2 regions of the Yersinia alsatica genome follow, and region 2 is predicted to be linked to the other one. Evidence: predicted binding sites of a transcription regulator. Region 2 holds the regulator's gene; the other holds the start of a gene.

Region 1 (10,233 bases), 1.1 Mb from region 2:
AAGCCGCCAATAACCCCAGAGAGAATGAGAATCATGGGCATGTCGGCTTCCATACGGATCAGATAAGGGCGCAATACGTTGTCCATTGTCCCGACGATACAACTCCACACCAATAAAATGGTGCCCCAAGTTGAATCCCCCGTCCAGTAGAGCCAAATGACCGCAGGAATGAGTATCAGCAGTGGCCCAAGCTGGGCGACACAGCAGACAAACATCAATACTGTAAATAATGTGGCATATTGCACCCCGGAAACCGCCAGGCCAATCCCACCCAACACCGCCTGAACCAGCGCGGTCACCACCACCCCTAAAGCCACAGCACGAATAGCTTTAGCGGCCAATACCACCACGGCATCACCGCGTTTATCCGCAGCCCGCACCGCAAAATGTCGAATGGCTAAACCGACTTGCTCGCCATGGAAATAAAGCAGCACACTGAACAACAACATCAATGCCAGATGAATCAAGAAATAGCCAACATGTGCAGCTTGTGCCACCAGCCAAGTTACGGACGCACCAATATAGGGCTGAACTTTGGCAATGATGGCATTGCCACCACCGGCTATTAATGTATGCCAGCCGCTATACAGTTTATTGCCGACCATGGGGATTGTTTTCAGCCAGGTGACATCCGGCATGTGCAAATTAGAGGGGCTGGAGGCCCACTGAATAAGCGGCCCACTATTCTCAACCAGACTGCTGACCAGCAACGCAATGGGGATAACGAACAGCAAAATCAGCAGTAGGGTCATCACAATCACCGCCAGCCAGCGCTTACCCCAGAGCAGTTTTTGCAGTCTAATCAGCAGCGGCCAGGTGGCAATAACCACCATGCCAGCCCAGGCAAATCCCATCACGAAGGGCTGCACCACCCAAAAACTGGCGACAATCATTATCATAATGAATATCACCCCAAACATCAGTTTAGGTAAATCGAAACGACGTAGCTGCGGGTAATTCATCAGTGGGTTCTCACTTCGGAAATCATGGCAAGGTGGCCATCGCACTGTAACTCATTAGAGTTTGTGCTAATGAGTTATTTGCACAATCTAATTAAGTATCAACAGTAATCATGGTGTATTTCTTCAGCTTTTAACAGATAAGCTGACGTTTTTACTGCCGCGATTTTATCAAAAAAGGTCAACGTCCCTGGAATAATAAAAATCCGATAGTCATAAATGTGCCGAAATAATCCGCTCCTGACAGGGTTTGAACATTATTTGCACAATATAAAATTTTGATACTCAAGAGTTTATAGCCGTATTTATCCTTGGTCGATAGCCATCACTTTCCCATCATTCTGAATTGGCATAAATTATTCGACAAAGGTTGTCGCGACCAGATAATCTCTCAAGGGAACAGTTCTTAAAACAAACACACATATAGATAGGGTCACACTAATGATCCCACAGATTTCTCAGGCACCCGGTGTTGTTCAGTTGGTGCTGGATTTTTTGGATGCTTTGAAGCAAAACGGATTCACCGGCGATACCGCCACTAACTATGCTGACCGCCTGACCATGGCGACGGACAACAGTATTTATCAACTGCTGCCCGATGCGGTGGTTTTTCCGCGCTCGACGGCGGATGTGGCACTGATTGGCCGTCTGGCTGGGCAGGATAATTTTAAAACCTTAGTCTTTACGCCACGTGGCGGCGGGACAGGGACCAATGGTCAGGCGCTGAACACCGGTATTGTGGTGGACATGTCGCGCCATATGAATCGCATCTTGGAAATTAACCCCGAGCAAGGTTGGGTGCGGGTTGAAGCCGGGGTGATTAAAGACCAACTGAATGAATATCTGCGGCCATTTGGCTATTTCTTCGCGCCAGAATTATCAACCAGTAACCGCGCCACATTGGGCGGCATGATCAACACTGATGCATCCGGTCAGGGTTCGTTGGTCTATGGCAAAACCTCTGACCACGTGCTGGGGTTACGTGCCATTTTACTCGGCGGTGAGATGCTAGATACCCGCGCTATGCCGACGGCACTGGCGGAAACGATTGCGCAGGAGGATTCGGTCATCGGTCGAATCTACCAGACGGTATTGAATCGCTGTCGCGACCAACGAGCGCTGATCCTGGAGAAATTCCCTAAATTAAACCGTTTTCTCACCGGTTATGACCTGCGCCATGTTTTCAGTGATGACTTGCAAACGTTTGACCTCACGCGGATTTTAACCGGGGCCGAAGGGACTTTGGCATTTATCACCGAAGCCACGCTGGATATCACGCCATTGCCCAAAGTTCGCCGTTTGGTGAATGTAAAGTATGACTCTTTTAATTCAGCACTGCGCAATGCGCCTTTTATGGTGGAAGCCAAAGCGTTGTCCGTCGAGACGGTGGACTCAAAAGTCCTTAATCTGGCGAAAGAAGATATTGTCTGGCACTCGGTCAAAGAACTTATTACTGATGTTCCCAATAAAGAGATGCTGGGGCTGAATATTGTTGAGTTCGCTGGTGATGATAAGGCACTCATCGATAGCCAAATGGAGGCGCTTTGCCAACGTTTGGACGATTTGATGTCCAGCCAAGAGGGTGGGGTTATTGGTTATCAGATTTGCAGCGAATTAGTCGGTATTGAGCGTATTTATGGTATGCGCAAAAAAGCGGTGGGTTTGCTCGGTAACAGTAAAGGGCAGGCCAAGCCGATCCCCTTCGCCGAAGACACTTGTGTGCCGCCGCAGCATTTGGCCGATTATATTGTTGAGTTCCGCCAACTGCTGGATAGCCATAATCTGGCTTATGGCATGTTTGGCCATGTGGATGCCGGGGTGTTGCATGTGCGTCCGGCGCTGGACATGTGCGATCCTCAGCAAGAGATGCTGATGAAGCAGATTTCTGATCAAGTGGTGCAACTGACGGCGCGCTATGGCGGCCTGTTGTGGGGCGAGCACGGCAAAGGCTTCCGCGCAGAATACAGCCCGGAGTTTTTCGGTGAAGTGCTGTACAGCGAACTGCGGCGTATTAAGTCCGCGTTCGACCCAGATAATCGGTTGAATCCGGGGAAAATTTGTTCGCCATTGGGCAGTGATGCCCCGATGATGAAAGTGGATACCTCGGATAAGCGCGGGACGCTGGACCGACGTATTCCATTGGCGGTCAGAACCTCTTTCCGCGGGGCGATGGAATGTAATGGCAACGGATTATGCTTCAATTTTGATGCTCGCAGCCCAATGTGCCCATCAATGAAGATAACGGGCGACCGAATTCATTCCCCCAAAGGGCGGGCAACGTTGGTGCGCGAGTGGTTACGGCTACTGTCCGACCAAGGTGTTGATCCCGTGGCATTGGAGAAAGGGCTGGCAACCCAGCGCCCAAGTCTGCGCAGTTTGATTGAAAAGACCCGCAATAGTTGGGCCGCCCGTCAAGGCGATTATGATTTCTCGCATGAAGTTAAAGAGGCGATGTCGGGCTGTCTGGCATGTAAAGCTTGCTCGACCCAGTGCCCGATAAAAATTGATGTGCCGGGCTTCCGCTCGCGCTTCCTACAGCTGTATCACACTCGTTATCATCGGCCACTGCGCGATTATGTGGTTGCCGGGGTTGAAAGTTATGCTCCGTTGATGGCGAAAACGCCGAAACTGTTTAACTTCTTCTTGAAGCAACCTTGGGTCAGTGAATTAAGCCGTAAAAGCATTGGAATGGTGGATTTACCCCTGCTTTCCAGCCCCACGTTGAAGCAGTCGCTGTCGGGGCATTATGCCAGCACCATGACACTGGAGCAGTTGGAAAAACTGCCGGAGGCGGAGCGACGCCAACATGTGTTAGTCGTGCAGGATCCTTTCACTAGCTACTATGATGCTCAGGTGGTGGCTGATTTTGTCCGGCTGGTGGAAAAACTGGGCTTTAATCCGGTATTACTGCCATTCTCGCCGAATGGTAAAGCTCAGCATATCAAAGGATTCCTACAACGATTTGCGAAAACCGCGCGTAAGACAGCGGATTTCCTGAATCGCATCGCGCAATTGGGCATGCCAATGGTGGGGGTTGATCCGGCGCTGGTGCTCTGTTATCGCGATGAATATAAAGAGATTCTGGGTGAGAGCCGCGGTGACTTCAATGTGCAATTGGTGCATGAATGGTTGCAGGTGGCACTGGCGGAGCAGCCGGAGTGTCCAGAACAGCAAATGAGTGGCGAATCCTGGTATCTGTTTGGTCATTGCACTGAAACCACCGCACTGCCAGCCAGTAGCCAGCATTGGATATCGATATTCTCCCGTTACGGTGCCAAACTGGAAAGTGTCAGTGTGGGATGCTGCGGTATGGCCGGAACTTATGGCCATGAAGCCAAAAACATCGATAATTCATTGGGTATCTATGCACTATCCTGGCAGCAAGCATTGCAAAAACTGCCGGGGAAACGTTGCTTAGCCACCGGCTATTCTTGCCGTAGCCAAGTTAAGCGGGTTGAAGGCAGTGGCTTGCGCCATCCATTACAGGCTTTGCTTGAGCTGGTTTAACTCGTGGGTTCAAGTGACAAATCTGCCGGGAGCAGATTTGAACGCTGCTTGCAGCGGCCTCGCAGAGGCGAGGCCCATGGATGGGCCGAGTAACGAGAGCAGCTAACAACGCTGCAATTTCAAGAACGAAGGTATTAGCCAAAGTCATTGGAATTGCAGGTAGGCGGCAAACGAAGTCATCCCGATGAGCTGACATGGCTCAGTGATTCGGGTGAGTGAGAGCAGCTAACAACGCTGCAATTTCAAGAACGAAGGCTAAAGGGGAGACAGAATGCTGTGGAAACGCACCGCGACACTAGAACAACTAAATCAGCAAAGCCAAAACTGCATGGTAGGGCATTTGGGCATCGAGTTTACCCGATTCTCAGATGACGAACTGGAAGCGACTATGCCGGTAGATAACCGCACAACTCAGCCTTTTGGTCTGCTGCATGGCGGCGCGTCGGTGGTGTTGGCGGAGTCATTGGGTTCTATGGCCGGTTATCTGTGTACTGTCGAGGGGCAACAAGTGGTGGGGTTGGAAATTAATGCCAACCATCTTAAGGCGGTGCGATCTGGCAAAGTCCGTGGTTGTTGTCGGGCGATTCATGTTGGCCGCAGCCATCAAGTTTGGCAGATTGAAATCTATGACGAGCAGGATAACCTGTGTTGCACTTCCCGCTTAACCACCGCAGTATTAACCCGTTAACAATAAATAACCCTATAAAATACAAGTCATTACTTTGCTCAGGGCGATTCAGCGGCCTTGAGCAATTCAACGTCCAGTCACTTACTTTTTCTCTCAATCGACTGACAATTTTGTTTATCCGATAAATGCGGCGAATCTCTACGATAGGTTTCCCCTGCGGAGGTTTTCAGCTAAAGTTAATGGAGAAATAGGTATTTTTTATGAATGTTTAAAAAACTCGGAGACTGACTGCGATTAGCCTCTGAGACAGCAAGGGATTCGAGTGTCACTGTAGAAATTATCGTGTTATTTCATAGTGATAAAAGTGTACTTGTTCCTCCCGACTTCTTCGGCCATCGCAGCATGTTATCTTCGTTGCCGCCTCATTCGGGGTTTAAACGACACTTTTCTTAATATCCCTGCAAAACAAACGGTTGAAGTGATAATTATTATCACTACCATTGTGATCAATCTGTGTTGATTTATCAATTATCAGCGAGAAAAAGGTAGGGCATATGCAACAGGAATCCGTCGGGACATTCTCACTCGATGACAACGTTTGGCAAGGCGTAACGATAACCGACAGCGCTGCTGCGCAAATTACCCGTCTCATGGAGCAGGACCCGGAAGTCAAAGGGTTACAGCTTGGGGTCAAGCAATCCGGTTGCGCCGGGTTTGCCTATGTTATGGATATGGCGAAAGAGCCAGCCAGCGATGCTTTGGTTTTCGAGCATGGCCGCGCCAGACTTTACGTCCCCCTCAAAGCGATGCCATTTATCGATGGCACTGAGGTGGATTACGTCCGTGAAGGGCTCAATCAAATTTTCAAATTTAATAACCCTAAAGCTCAGCATTCCTGCGGGTGTGGCGAGAGTTTTGGCGTTTGAGCGATGTAAACGAAATGACACGAAGCAATGTAGAAGTTCCAGATGATGTGCAGGCTTGGGTCAGCGACGGTCGCTACAAAGAGGGCTTCTTTACTCAACTTGCTACTGATGAGTTGGCGAAAGGCATCAATGAAGATGTCATTCGCGCCATTTCAGCGAAACGTAATGAACCTGAATGGATGCTGGAGTTTCGTTTGGGTGCTTATCGAAGTTGGCTACAAATGGAAGAGCCGCACTGGCTGAAAGCACATTATAAGAGCCTGGATTATCAGGATTATAGCTATTACTCCGCGCCATCCTGCGGCAGTTGTGATGATAGCTGTGATTCGCAACCTGGAGCGGTGCAACAATCGTCAGCGGATGGCACCACCTCGCAGGATATGTCGCAGCACAATATTAACGAGTACCTCACTGCCGAGGTCGAATCTGCTTTTGCTCAGTTAGGTGTTCCGGTACGTGAAGGGGCAGAAGTGGCGGTCGATGCTATTTTTGACTCAGTTTCTGTTGCCACCACCTATCGTGGCAAGCTGGCCGAGCAGGGCATTATTTTCTGCTCATTCGGTGAAGCAATTCAGGAGTATCCGGATCTGGTGCGTAAGTATCTGGGTTCGGTGGTTCCGGCAAAAGATAACTTTTTTGCCGCACTCAATGCGGCGGTGGCCTCTGACGGTACCTTTGTTTATGTCCCTAAAGGGGTGCGCTGCCCGATGGAGTTATCGACTTACTTCCGGATTAATGCCGCGAAAACGGGCCAGTTTGAACGCACCATCCTGATTGCTGACGAAGACAGCTACGTGAGCTACATCGAAGGGTGCTCGGCACCGGTTCGTGATAGCTATCAGCTGCATGCGGCGGTGGTCGAGGTTATTCTGCATAAAAATGCAGAAGTGAAATATTCAACCGTGCAGAACTGGTTTGCCGGAGCCGACAGCACCGGGGGTATTCTCAACTTTGTCACCAAGCGCGCCTTGTGTGAAGGGGCAGGGTCGAAAATGTCCTGGACTCAATCTGAAACAGGCTCAGCCATTACCTGGAAATACCCCAGTGTGATTCTGCAAGGGGATAACTCAATTGGCGAGTTCTTCTCGGTAGCGCTGACCAATGGTCATCAGCAGGCAGATACTGGCACCAAAATGATCCATATCGGCAAAAACACCAAATCAACCATTATTGCCAAAGGGATCTCTGCCGGTCATAGCCAAAATACCTATCGTGGTTTGGTTAAAATTCTACCCGGAGCGGATAACGCCCGTAATTTCACCCAATGCGACTCAATGCTGATTGGCCCAGACTCCGGCGCGCACACTTTCCCCTATGTGGAAGTGCGTAATAGCTCGGCGCAATTGGAGCATGAAGCGACCACTTCAAAAATTGGCGATGACCAACTGTTTTATTGCTTGCAGCGCGGTATCAGTGAAGATGATGCCATCTCAATGATTGTGAACGGCTTCTGTAAGGATGTGTTCTCTGAGTTGCCGCTGGAGTTTGCCGTCGAAGCACAGAAATTGCTCGCTATCAGCCTGGAACACAGTGTCGGCTAAGCGTTCGCTGCATAAGTAAAGTTTTGCGCTCAGGCGCACCAAGGAAACCTATGTTAAGCATCAAGAATTTAAAAGTCAGTGTCGAAGGTAACGAAATCCTTAAAGGGTTAGATCTGGAGATCAAACCCGGTGAAGTGCATGCCATCATGGGGCCGAATGGCTCAGGGAAAAGTACCTTGTCAGCGGCGTTGGCTGGGCGTGAAGAGTATGAAGTCACCGAGGGCAGTGTGACGTTCAAAGGCAAAGATTTACTCGATTTGGACCCAGAAGATCGCGCCGGTGAAGGTGTGTTTCTGGCGTTCCAATATCCGGTGGAAATTCCCGGGGTGAGTAACCATTTCTTCCTGCAAACGGCGGTTAATGCCGTGCGTAAATATCGCCAACAGGAACCTTTGGATCGCTTTGATTTTGCCGACTTTATTGAAGAGAAAATTGAGTTGCTCAAAATGCCAGCCGATCTGCTGACCCGTTCGGTTAACGTAGGTTTTTCCGGCGGTGAAAAGAAACGCAACGACATCTTGCAGATGGCGGCACTGGAGCCCTCTTTATGCATTCTGGATGAAACGGACTCAGGTCTGGATATCGATGCACTTAAAATCGTGGCAAACGGTGTTAACTCGCTGCGTGATGAAAACCGCGCATTTATTATTGTGACTCACTATCAGCGCATCCTTGACTACGTCAAACCTGACTTTGTCCATGTGCTGTATCAGGGGAAAATCATCAAATCGGGTGATTTTACACTGGTAAAACAGTTGGAGGAGCAAGGTTATGGCTGGCTTACCGACCAACAGTAAAATGCAGGAACAGCAAAGCCTTTCGGAACAACAACGTATTCTGGAACAACAGCGTATTGATGCATTAAAGCACTTCGGTCAGCTATTTAAACAGCGCCAGAATGGTTATTCCGCCGCAGCCGCCGGCCATTGGCAACAGGTGCTGCAATTAGGTTTTCCTACGGCTAAACATGAAGATTGGAAATACACGCCACTCGAGCGCCTCTTGGCCCATGACTTTGATTTTGCCCGCGCCCCGGCGGTAACACTCGCCCAGCGCGATGCCCTGTCATTGGTGCAAGATGCTCATCGGTTAGTCTTCATTGATGGGCGGTATTCTCCGCAATTAAGTGACAGTGAGTGCGGCCCGTACCAACTGACCTCGATGACAGAGAATGCACAGCTTCCCGCCGCCATCCAGCCGGAAGTCTTTTTGCATTTGACCGAAAGTCTGGCTCAAGAGAGCTGGCACCTTCGTCTGCCAGCAGGGAAACAGAGTGATAAACCACTTTATCTGCTGCATATCAGCTCAGGTAATGATTCCGATGTAGTGAATACCAGCCACTATCGCCATCATCTGACCATTGAAGCCAATGCACAGGCTGAAGTGATTGAGCATTTTGTCAGTCTTGATGAGCAGCCGCATTTTACCGGTGCGCGGCTGACCATCGCTGTCGGTGATAATGCCGAATTGAGCCATTGCAAACTGGCATTTGAAACCGCACAAAGTTACCACTTTGCTCATAATGATTTAGTGCTAGGGCGCGATGCGCGAGCGCGGAGTTATAGTTTCTTGCTCGGTGCCGGGCTGTCCCGCCATAACACCAGCGCTCAGTTGAATGGCGAGGGTGCGACGCTCTCCATTAATAGTCTGTTGTTACCGATAGGGCGTGAGATTTGCGACACCCGTACTTATCTGGAGCATAACAAAGGCTACTGTGAAAGCCGCCAGTTGCACAAAACCATTGTTCGCGAGCGGGGCAAAGCTATCTTTAATGGCATGATTAAAGTGGCTCAGCATGCTCTGAAAACTGACGGCCAGATGACCAATAATAACTTGCTGCTGAGCAAGCTGGCGGAAGTGGATACCAAGCCACAGTTGGAAATCTATGCTGATGATGTGAAATGCAGTCATGGTGCCACAGTGGGGCGAATTGATGCCGAGCAGCTATTTTATCTGCAATCACGCGGTATCAATCAAGCTGATGCACAGCAAATGATTATTTTTGCCTTTGCGGCTGAATTAACCGAAGCCATCCATGACGAAACTATCCGCAAAATAGTCTTAGCACGCATTGCTGAGCGCCTGGCCGAGGCATCGCTATGAGTATTCCTACTGAACGGTTCCCTAGTGAATCATTCCCTATAGAAAAAATAAGAGCTGATTTCCCGCTGCTGAGTCGTCAGGTCAATGGGCAGCCTTTGGTGTATCTGGACAGTGCCGCCAGTGCGCAGAAGCCACAAGTGGTGATCGACCGGGAACTTAATTTCTATCGTGAGGGTTATGCAGCCGTTCATCGGGGCATTCACACGCTGAGCGCGCAAGCAACGGAACAGATGGAAGCGGTACGTAGTCAGGTTGCCGAGTTTATTAATGCCGCATCTGCCGAAGAAATTGTGTTTGTTAAGGGCACGACTGAGGCCATCAATCTGGTGGCTAACAGCTATGGTCGCCATAGTCTGAAAGCGGGCGACAGCATTATCATCACCGAAATGGAGCATCACGCTAATATTGTGCCTTGGCAGATGCTGGCAACCGATCTGGGCGTCGAAATTCGGGTATGGCCGTTAACCGCAACAGGTGAGCTGGCGTTAAGTGCGTTGGCGGGCTTGATTGATGACACTACGCGGCTACTGGCGATTACCCAGGTTTCCAATGTGCTGGGAACGGTTAAT
Region 2 (10,233 bases):
CTATCTTCTGATTTTTAGATTGCCATCCCCGGTAACCACCCCGGGGACATAATGGAGTGCTGCCATGAAAAAAATACTTTTTGTTCTTGCTGCCGTGGTGGGATTAAGTGCCTGTGCCCCACAAGGGCCGGTTCAGCCAGAAGATAGCAAACTTAAACAAGCTTATAGCGCCTGTATTCAAGCCACTGAAGGTTCACCAGAAAGGCTGATACCTTGCAAAGCGGTGCTGAATGTCTTGAAACAAGAGAGAGCCCATCAGGCTTTCACTGATAAAGAAACGGTGCGGGTATTGGATTATCAGCGCTGTATTGATGCGGCTCATACCGGTAACGGCCAGGCTTATGACGCGCAGTGCGGCAAGCTATGGCAAGAGATCCGCAGCAATAATTAATCTTCAAAACATGCCATCTGCAGCATCAATAAATCAGCTACAGAAATTGAAACTAACAATAATTCTGCCAGCAGTAATACTTCCAGTAGCAATGTTGGCAGCAATTATTAATTACGGATGAGGTTAGTGATGAACAAATTCAAATTAAATGCGTTAGCGGCGATAACCGCAACCTTTGGCTTGATGGGGTACGCCAATGCGGACACCACCAATCAACAGATTGTTGACCAGCTCAGCACCTTGAAAGTTAACTATAAAATATTAGACAACCGTGCGGCTGAAAATGGTGTTGATTGTGCCAAGTTGGGTGCTGATTGGGCATCATGTAATAAAGTAATGATTACTCTGACCAACACCGGGGACGAGATCAAAGGCCAAGACTGGGCCATTTACTTCCACAGCATCCGTCAGATTCTGACTGTAGATAATGATCAGTTCAAAATTACTCACCTAACGGGTGACCTGCATAAAATTGAGCCAACGGCGAAGTTCACCGGGTTCCCGGCTAATCAGGCGGTTGAAATCCCGATAACCGGCGAATACTGGCAGTTATTTGCCACTGACTTTATGCCGCGTTGGTATGCCACTTCCGGCGATGCCAAGCCAAAAGTACTGAAAAGTACCGATACCGAGGATATCAACGAATACCTCACGCAGTTTACCGGCGATCAGTGGAAACGCACCAAAGACGATAATAACGTGCTGATGACGCCAGAGTCCCGTTTCGCCAAAAACGAAGCCGTGAAAACCTTAGCGGCGGCTAACCTGCGTGGTCAGATTATCCCGACGCCAATGCAAGTCACCGTTCATCAGCAAGATGCCGACTTGAGTAAAGGTGTAGCACTGGATTTGAGTGCTTTACCCAAGCCAGCGGCTCAAGCTGCCCAGCAGCGTTTTGAATTACTCGGCCTGACCAGCAATTCGGCCGGTTTCCCAATTAAAACGTCAATTCAGCCCGCGCTCTTTAAAGGTGATTTGGCGGTTTCCGGTGCTTATGAGCTGAAGATTGGCGAGAAAGGCGCGCAAGTTATTGGCTTTGATCCGGCTGGGGTGTTCTACGGCCTGCAATCGATCCTCTCTTTAGTGCCGACGGATGGCAGCAAGAAAATCGCCACATTAGATGCGAAAGACGCGCCACGTTTCGAATACCGTGGTGTTTTCCTCGATGTTGGACGTAACTTCAAAACCAAAGATGCGGTGCTGCGCCTGCTGGATCAGATGGCCGCTTATAAGCTGAACAAATTCCACTTCCACTTGAGTGATGATGAAGGCTGGCGCATTGAGATCCCTGGCTTGCCGGAGCTGACCGATGTGGGGAGCAAACGCTGCCACGATTTGACAGAAAATACCTGCTTATTGCCACAACTGGGTTCTGGTCCGGATAGCAATAATCTGGGTTCCGGCCACTTTACCCGTGATGACTACATTGAAATTCTGAAATACGCTAAAGCTCGCCAAATTGACGTCATTCCTGAAATTGATATGCCAGCCCACGCCCGTGCGGCAGTGGTGTCGATGGAAGCGCGTTACAACAATTTGATGAAGCAGGGCAAAGAGAAAGAAGCTAACGAATTCCGCTTGCTTGACCCGACAGATGACTCCAACACCACCTCGGTGCAGTTCTATGAGCGCAAAAGTTATCTGAACCCGTGTCTGGATTCATCGAAGCGTTTTGTCGATAAAGTGATTGGCGAAATGGCCCAGATGCACAAAGAAGCGGGCATGCCATTAACCACGTGGCATTTTGGTGGTGATGAAGCGAAAAACATTCGTCTGGGAGCCGGTTTCCAAGACAAAAATGGCACCATTGAGCCGGGCAAAGGCATCATTGATAAGAGTGTTGAAGATAAGCCATGGGCTAAGTCTCAGGTATGTCAGGACATGGTCAAGCAAGGCAAAATTCAGGATGTTGAGCATCTCTCCAGCCACTTCGCTATTGAAGTCAGCAAACTGGTTAATGCTCACGGCATCGAAAAAATGCAGGCTTGGCAAGATGGTTTGAAAGACGCTAAGGATTCGAAAGCCTTTGCGACCAAACGGGTTGGCGTTAACTTCTGGGATACCCTCTACTGGGGCGGGGCTGACTCCATCAATGATTGGGCCAATAAAGGTTATGAAGTGGTTGCCTCTAACCCGGATTATGTCTACTTCGATATGCCTTATGAAGTTAATCCGAATGAACGCGGTTACTACTGGGCGACGCGTTTTAGTGATGAAGCCAAAGTCTTCAGTTTTGCCCCAGATAACATGCCGCAAAACGCCGAAACCTCGGTTGACCGTGATGGCAACCATTTCAGTGCGAAGAGTGATAAGCCATGGCCGGGTGTGCACGGGATTTCAGGTCAATCATGGAATGAAACCGTACGTACTGACCAACAGATGGAATACATGATTTTCCCACGGGTATTGCCGCTGGCTGAACGTGCCTGGCACCGCGCATCTTGGGAACAAGATTACAAGGCGGGCCGAGAGTACCAAGGTGGCGAAACACATCTGGTCGATACCGTGGCATTGAACACCGATTGGCAGCGCTTCGCTAATATCATGGGCCAGCGCGAATTGGCAAAACTGGATAAAGCCGGTATTGCATACCGCTTGCCGGTACCGGGGGCTCGTGTGGTCAACGGCGTATTGGAAGCCAATATCTCCTTGCCGGGGCTGATTATCGAGTATTCCACTGATGGCGGTAAGCAGTGGCAGAAGTATGATGTCAAGGTGCAATCTAAAGTCAGCGGTGATGTGTTAATCCGCTCGACTAGCCCAGACGGAAAGCGCAGTAGCCGCGCTGAGCCAGTGAAAGTTTGATGATTGTTGTTAAAGTGCTGTGTCTGATGTTATCTCCTGTTTGCTAGGTTCTTTAGGTAAACAATATTAAGTGAAGTTGAGTTGATGGTTTTTCCCCCGGCAAGTCCGGGTTTTTTTTTGCCCAAAATAGTGCCATAGCACCCTGATAAGGGCAGTGAGATACATTGACGTCGAAACGAGTAAGGGACAAACATGAACGGCGGAGGGGCGAGATATAAATAAGAATGACCACCTGACTCCCGACTGAACAGGAAAGGTGGCCATCTTGCTGATGGATAATGCTATCCAGATAATAGAGTGCCGTTATCTGGATTAAAAACAAACCCTAAGGTTATTCGGTACTTAAAATCTCAGCGCTTAAAGTCTTTATAAAATCAATGCGATAATATCATGCCCAATAAATATCAAAGTGCAGGAAGGTGGCTATCGATAGAATCCCGATGAGCTTACATCAGTAAGTGATTCGGGTGAGTGAGAGCCAGCCAACACACCTGCAGTGTGAAAGATGATGGGCATATTTTATCTTTTATCGTGCGCAGACTCATTTTCACGGCAATCGCCGGTCTCACAGTGGCCGTATAGATACAGACTGTGGTTAGTCAGCTTGATACCATGCTGTTTAGCAATTTCACGTTGAAGAGATTCAATGGATTCATTACTAAACTCAATCACTTTGCCACAATCCAGGCAAATCAGGTGATCGTGATGATGTTGCTGCGTCAGCTCAAAGACTGATTTGCCGCCTTCGAAATTGTGGCGGGTAACAATACCGGCATCATCAAACTGGTTCAGTACACGGTAAACCGTCGCCAAACCAATTTCTTCGCCCATATCAATCAGCTTTTTATAAAGATCTTCCGCACTGACATGGTGGCACTCTGGATTTTGCAACACTTCCAGAATCTTAAGACGGGGCAGTGTTACCTTCAAACCAGCGTTTTTTAAGGCTTTGTTGTTGTCAGTCATGCGGATTCAGTCCTGTTACTATCGATTCAAATTAAGGCTGTTCAGCCTATGACATCCGTGGCGCAATCATTACGATTGCGTCTCATTATAGAACTGCTAGCCCTAAATGAAAACCGTGGTTGTTAACAAAGATATAATTGCACACTTTGTCCGATTAATCATGCAATGTATTGATGAATGGGATTGTTGCATCATTTAAGTATAAGGCCGCTATAGGCAACGTTACAAATTTGTAGCGGTTTATTTTCATTTTGCACGCATCATGCTGCTGATTTGTGGGCTGCTTAACAAAGCTCATTCTGACAACAAATGACACCGCGCATATTTTGCGGTTATTGGCTTTGGCAAAATGGGATTAAAGGGTTGGGGCAGACAAAAAAAGAGTTCAAAGGGGGAGGAGAGTTAACGGAAACGCTCGGCGCTATGCAATATCACCTCAGCGTTTCCGATCTAACAAATTAACCGGTGATCTCGGCCAAATTCAGTTCTTCGCTGATCTGTTTTACCCAAGCTTCAACACGTTCATTCGTCAGTTCTGGCTGCCTATCTTCATCAATGGCTAAACCAATGAAGTGATCATCATCAGCCAAGCCTTTAGAGGCTTCGAAGTGGTAGCCAGCGGTTGGCCAGTGACCGACGATTGCAGCACCGCGAGGTTCGATGATATCGCGCACGGTACCCATCGCATCACAGAAATATTCTGCGTAGTCTTCCTGATCGCCACAACCGAACAAAGCCACTAGCTTGCCGTTAAAATCGATCTCTTCCAATGTTGGGAAGAAATCATCCCAATCACATTGGGCTTCACCGTAATACCAAGTTGGGATACCAAGCAGCAGAATATCGAAGCCTTCTAAATCTTCTTTACTGCTTTTAGCAATGTCGTGAACCTCAGCAACATCTTTGCCCAGTTGCTTTTGGATCATCTTGGCAATGTTTTCGGTATTGCCAGTATCGCTGCCAAAGAAAATGCCTACAGTTGCCATATAACTTAATACCTTTTAAATTCAAATAGTTATGTTAAACACTGAGCGCGTTGCCCAACAATATAACACATGTATAGGGCGACATCATGCCAGAAAACGCCCTCGGGCTCATATCAAGTTTATGTGATATTAAATTTTTGTGAGTCGCTCAATCTTGCAATGTCATTGCCGATAACCTTTGTGTAACCGGAAGGTTGCAATTTGCGGTGCCAGGGGGAAAACCGTCAGATGAGAGTTTGTCGGGAAAGGAGTCGTCGTTAGCTGTATGGAACGTCCTTTATTGCTTTTCGGTCATCAAATAACACCAGAGTCTCTAACGGTAACCATCCGATATATAAGGGGAACGAACATGCAGGTTTTAAAAAATATTACCATCAGGGCAGCATTACTTTGGGTGCTTGGCGCTTTTTGTCTGCTCTGGGGCGGTGTATCGGCTTATACGCTGCTATCACTCAATCAACTGACCCAATCTTCTAACGCCAATGCGGTGTTGGTGGAAAACATGAATTTGGTCAATCAGGGGACGGACCAATATTTTCGTATGGTGACTCGTCTTGCCCGGTCGGTGGATTATCGCCAAAACGGTAATATCGCGGATGCAGATAAAGAACTCAGCTCATCTAACGTCGCGCTGGATAATCTGAAGAAAAAGCTCGCAGAATTTAAAGCTATCGACCACGCACAAATTGATCCCGCTTTAGTCGCTGGAGTGATTGATGGATGGAGTGGATTAATTGAACAGGGCGTAACGCCGCTTTATCAGGCGGCAATGGACAACAATAGTGCGGTTTATCAGGATTTAGCCAAAAAAACCGTGCCAGCGTTGAGCCGCCAATATGGGGCTGTCGCCGAAACATTTAATCAGGCTGCATCTAAAGCTATTGGCGTGGCGAAAGATCAATTCTCGCACTTAACCAAAGTAAGCAGCATTACGCTTATCTCTGCGCTGATCGCCGGTCTGGTGATTTTATTGGCAACAGACCGCTATCTGGTGGCCAATCTGGTACGTCCATTAGACGATATTCGTGCGCATTTCCGGGTGATTGCTTCCGGTCAATTGGGGCAGCCTATTGTTGATTTTGGCCGTAATTGTGTTGGGCAATTATTTCCGCTGTTACGTGATGTGCAAACCAGTCTGGTCAACACCGTGCAAGCGATTCGTAGCAGCACTGATGGGATTTACCATGGTGCCGCCGAGATTTCTGCGGGTAATACCGATTTATCATCCCGTACCGAGCAGCAGGCTGCCGCCCTTGAAGAAACCGCCGCGAGCATGGAGCAGCTAACCGCGACGGTAAAACACAATGCTGATAATGCGCATCATGCCAGCCAACTGGCGGCTAATGCCTCGGCAACTGCGAAAAAAGGCGGCGTGTTGGTGGCGGATGTGGTGAATACCATGAATGAGATTTCAGCCAGTTCGCGCAAAATCGCCGATATCACGACTGTGATTAACAGTATCGCTTTCCAAACTAATATCCTGGCGCTGAATGCGGCAGTTGAAGCGGCCCGCGCCGGTGAACAAGGCCGTGGTTTTGCCGTGGTGGCCAGTGAAGTACGTAATCTTGCTCAGCGCAGTGCACAAGCCGCGAAAGAGATTGATAGTTTGATTAATGAGTCGGTTAGCCGGGTCAGCAGTGGTTCAGCTCTGGTGGAGAGCGCCGGTGCAACTATGGATGAGATTGTGCGTTCCATCACCAATGTGACTGATTTGATGGGCGAGATTGCATCTGCTTCTGATGAGCAAAGCAAAGGTATCACTCAGGTTGGGCAGGCGGTGGCTGAAATGGACAGTGTGACCCAGCAGAATGCCGCATTAGTACAAGAAGCTTCCCGAGCTGCCGCTTCACTCGAGGAACAAGCCACTCAGTTGAACCGGGCGGTTGCCGTGTTTAAATTGCAGTCAGACGAGGCGCGAGCAAAACCGGCGGCAAAACCGCGGGCGAAAGTATTGGCAGTAGCACCTGCTGCCAGCAAGCTAGACAGCAATGCAAACTGGGAAACATTCTAAGAGATAGGGGATAAAGTAATAACGGCGTGGCGCAATGGATTACGCCACGCCGTCGTGGTAACCGAAAGGTTAAAATCCGTCTTGTGAGTGCTCTAATTGAGCAAGTAACATCTGTTCAATCAGTTCACTGCGGCTGATGTTACGCTGCTCAGCAAGGCTGTTGAGAGCATCGACGGCATCAGCATTAATTTTCAGTTCCACGCGTCGTAAGCCACGTACTTTATCGCGCCGTAGTTGATTTCGCTTATTAATTCTAAGCTGTTCATCACGGGATAATGGGTTTGTTTTCGGTCGCCCCGGACGGCGTTCATCTGCGAACAGATCCAGCGTCGTGCGATCCGTTTGTTCTTTTGCCATAGGTAGCGGACTACAAGGGATTTACATCAAGAAGCTTGATGATTTGGTTTACACGTTTCAAGTTGAGAACATAGATAGAATGCATTGAGTGACCTAGTATCCTACAGCTTGAATTTGCATTTGCCACCAAACCGCGTAGCAAATTTATAGCGCGCCATAATACCCCAGCCAACCGAGCAACGACAATGCTTTACTGTGATTAGATTGGGCTAATTTGTTCTTTTTTGCACAATTTTTCCACAGGTAATACATTTCTTTTCCCCAGGGGATAATTTTTAAACAATCCCGCTGGCCGCCAACTTTATTCGGCATCAATAAAGCGATGAATCGCGCGCAATACTGATTCTGGTTTTTCTGCGTGTACCCAATGGCCGGTTCCGGCCACTACATGGGCACGAGCTTGCGGAAACTGACGGGCAATCTCATCGCGATAGCTGTCTTGGATATAGGGCGATAGCTCACCACGAATAAACAAAATCGGGTGGGGCCAAGGGGGAATGGGTTGCCAACCAACAATATTTTCGTATTGGCTCCACAGGGCAGGCACATCAAATCGCCATTCGCCATTGTGGAATGATTTTAATAAGAACTGAATAACACCTTCTTCTTTTATTGATTCACGCATTAGTTGGGCAGCTTGCTGGCGCTGAGTCACCCCCGCGGCACTGACCGCATTGATAGCCGCAAAAATCTGGTCATGGCGGCGCACCTGATAATTAATAGGGGCGATATCAATGGCAACCAGCTTTTCAATGCGGTCTGGTGCAATAGCGGTCATCGCCATGGCGACTTTACCGCCCATTGAGTGACCAATAATAATCGCTTTCTCAATAGCGAGCTGGTCCATTAATTCCAGCACGTCCTGTGCCATCTCCGGGTAACTGACCAGCGGCGAACGTGGGGATAATCCGTGGTCGCGTAGGTCAACCTGAATCACGTCATGGTCTTGGTGCAAGTCACGAGCGAGCACCCCAAGGTTATCAAGGTTACCAAATAACCCATGAATGAGAATGATGGGCAGGGATGGCGTGGGAGAAAGTGCGTTTTGTAAGCGGAAGTTTAATTTCATGGCGAAGTTCATACTGAGAGATATTGTGGTTAGGGTATCATGACTGAGTGAAGGTGTGCTGCTCCACGATTATTTGCCTTATCAGGTATATGTGGGTGATTGAGTCATTACTGAGGCGTTGAGGGGATTTATCCGGCTAAAGCCATGATAATGGTACTCGTTAACGCGCTTTGACTTTATAATCCTAAGATATGCATAAGAAAGTAGAAAACCGTACTGGATAAAGATGAAAACTATTGAACTCGACGAAGAACTTTATCGCTATATTGCCAGCCATACGCAACACATTGGCGAGAGCGCGTCCGATATTTTACGGCGCATGCTGAAGTTTACCGCTGGCCAGCCGGTACCTAATTTGCCTGCCAATAATAATGATGCAGCCAAAACGGTGGTCGCGCCAGCGCCACGAGACCGGGTTCGTGCAGTGCGTGAATTGCTGCTGTCCGATGAGTATGCGGAGCAAAACAGAGCAGTTAACCGCTTTATGTTGGTGTTATCAACATTATATACCTTGGATGCACAGGCATTTACCGAGGCCACAGAATCATTACATGGCCGCACCCGGGTCTATTTTGCCGGCGATCAGCAGACATTATTGCAAAACGGGACGCACACCAAGCCCAAACATGTCCCTGGTACGCCATACTGGGTTATTACCAATACCAATACCGAGCGTAAACGCAGCATGGTGCAACATATCATGCTGACAATGCAGTTCCCGCCGGAGTTGACTGATAAAGTCTGCGGGACTATCTGATTTCATTTAACCATCCTCTTTTACCGCTGCTGGCTTTTAATGCGTCATCAGGGGTAAAAGTGCAAGCTTATAGGGAGTCGTGACTGTGGCTAATCACCCTCGTGCTGGGCAAGCTGCTCAGCAAAGCGATTTGATTAATGTTGCTCAACTCACATCGCAATATTATGTATTGCAACCTGATGCTGAAAACCCAGCCCATGCGGTTAAGTTTGGTACTTCTGGTCACCGTGGCAGTGCGGCACGCCACAGTTTTAATGAAGCTCATATTTTGGCTATTGCTCAGGCGATTGCTGAAGTTCGTCACCAGCACGGTATCACCGGCCCATGTTATGTGGGGAAAGATACCCACGCACTGTCTGAACCCGCGTTTATTTCGGTCTTGGAAGTGTTGACGGCGAATGGCGTAGATGTTGTCGTGCAGCAAGACAATGGCTTCACTCCGACTCCGGCAATTTCCCATGCCATTCTTTGTTATAACGCCAAGGGTAAAGATCTGGCTGATGGCATTGTTATTACGCCATCACACAACCCACCTGAAGATGGCGGCATCAAATACAATCCACCTAATGGTGGCCCAGCTGATACCAATCTGACTTCGGTCATTGAAAAGCGAGCTAACCAATTGCTCAGCTTGAAATTAGACGGTGTTAAACGTCAGACACTGGATAAAGCCTGGAAGGGGAATCATCTGCGTGAGCAGGATTTGATTCAGCCGTATGTTGAAGGTTTGGTTGATGTGGTGGATATCCCCGCCATTCAAAATGCAGGTCTTAAGTTAGGTGTTGATCCACTCGGTGGTTCCGGTATTGCCTATTGGCAACGTATTGGCGAGCACTATAAGTTGGATCTGACGCTGGTTAATGATTCCATCGATCAAACTTTCCGCTTTAT

What was found. The regulator Fur, encoded in region 2, represses iron uptake genes when iron is present. The targets are predictions, from matches to a motif close to ATAATAATGAGAACNACTATCAA.
Positions count from the first base shown of each region.
Region 1: a site for Fur is predicted at 5,573-5,595, ahead of sufA (Fe-S cluster assembly scaffold SufA). Genes of this name have one in related genera too.

Region 1 covers NZ_CP104006.1:3,004,990-3,015,222, forward strand. Annotated here, with positions in the region: gene ydiK (AI-2E family transporter YdiK) at 1-962, opposite strand, end outside; gene ydiJ (D-2-hydroxyglutarate dehydrogenase YdiJ) at 1,401-4,466, shown strand; gene N0H69_RS13415 (hotdog fold thioesterase) at 4,738-5,154, shown strand; gene sufA (Fe-S cluster assembly scaffold SufA) at 5,649-6,020, shown strand; gene sufB (Fe-S cluster assembly protein SufB) at 6,035-7,561, shown strand; gene sufC (Fe-S cluster assembly ATPase SufC) at 7,612-8,358, shown strand; gene sufD (Fe-S cluster assembly protein SufD) at 8,333-9,664, shown strand; gene sufS (cysteine desulfurase SufS) at 9,661-10,233, shown strand, end outside.
Region 2 covers NZ_CP104006.1:4,109,281-4,119,513, reverse strand. Annotated here, with positions in the region: gene chiP (chitoporin ChiP) at 1-11, shown strand, start outside; gene chiQ (ChiQ/YbfN family lipoprotein) at 65-391, shown strand; gene N0H69_RS18440 (beta-N-acetylhexosaminidase) at 521-3,196, shown strand; gene fur (ferric iron uptake transcriptional regulator) at 3,716-4,162, opposite strand; gene fldA (flavodoxin FldA) at 4,621-5,148, opposite strand; gene N0H69_RS18425 (methyl-accepting chemotaxis protein) at 5,498-7,159, shown strand; gene ybfE (LexA regulated protein) at 7,229-7,516, opposite strand; gene ybfF (esterase) at 7,818-8,585, opposite strand; gene seqA (replication initiation negative regulator SeqA) at 8,812-9,342, shown strand; gene pgm (phosphoglucomutase (alpha-D-glucose-1,6-bisphosphate-dependent)) at 9,428-10,233, shown strand, end outside.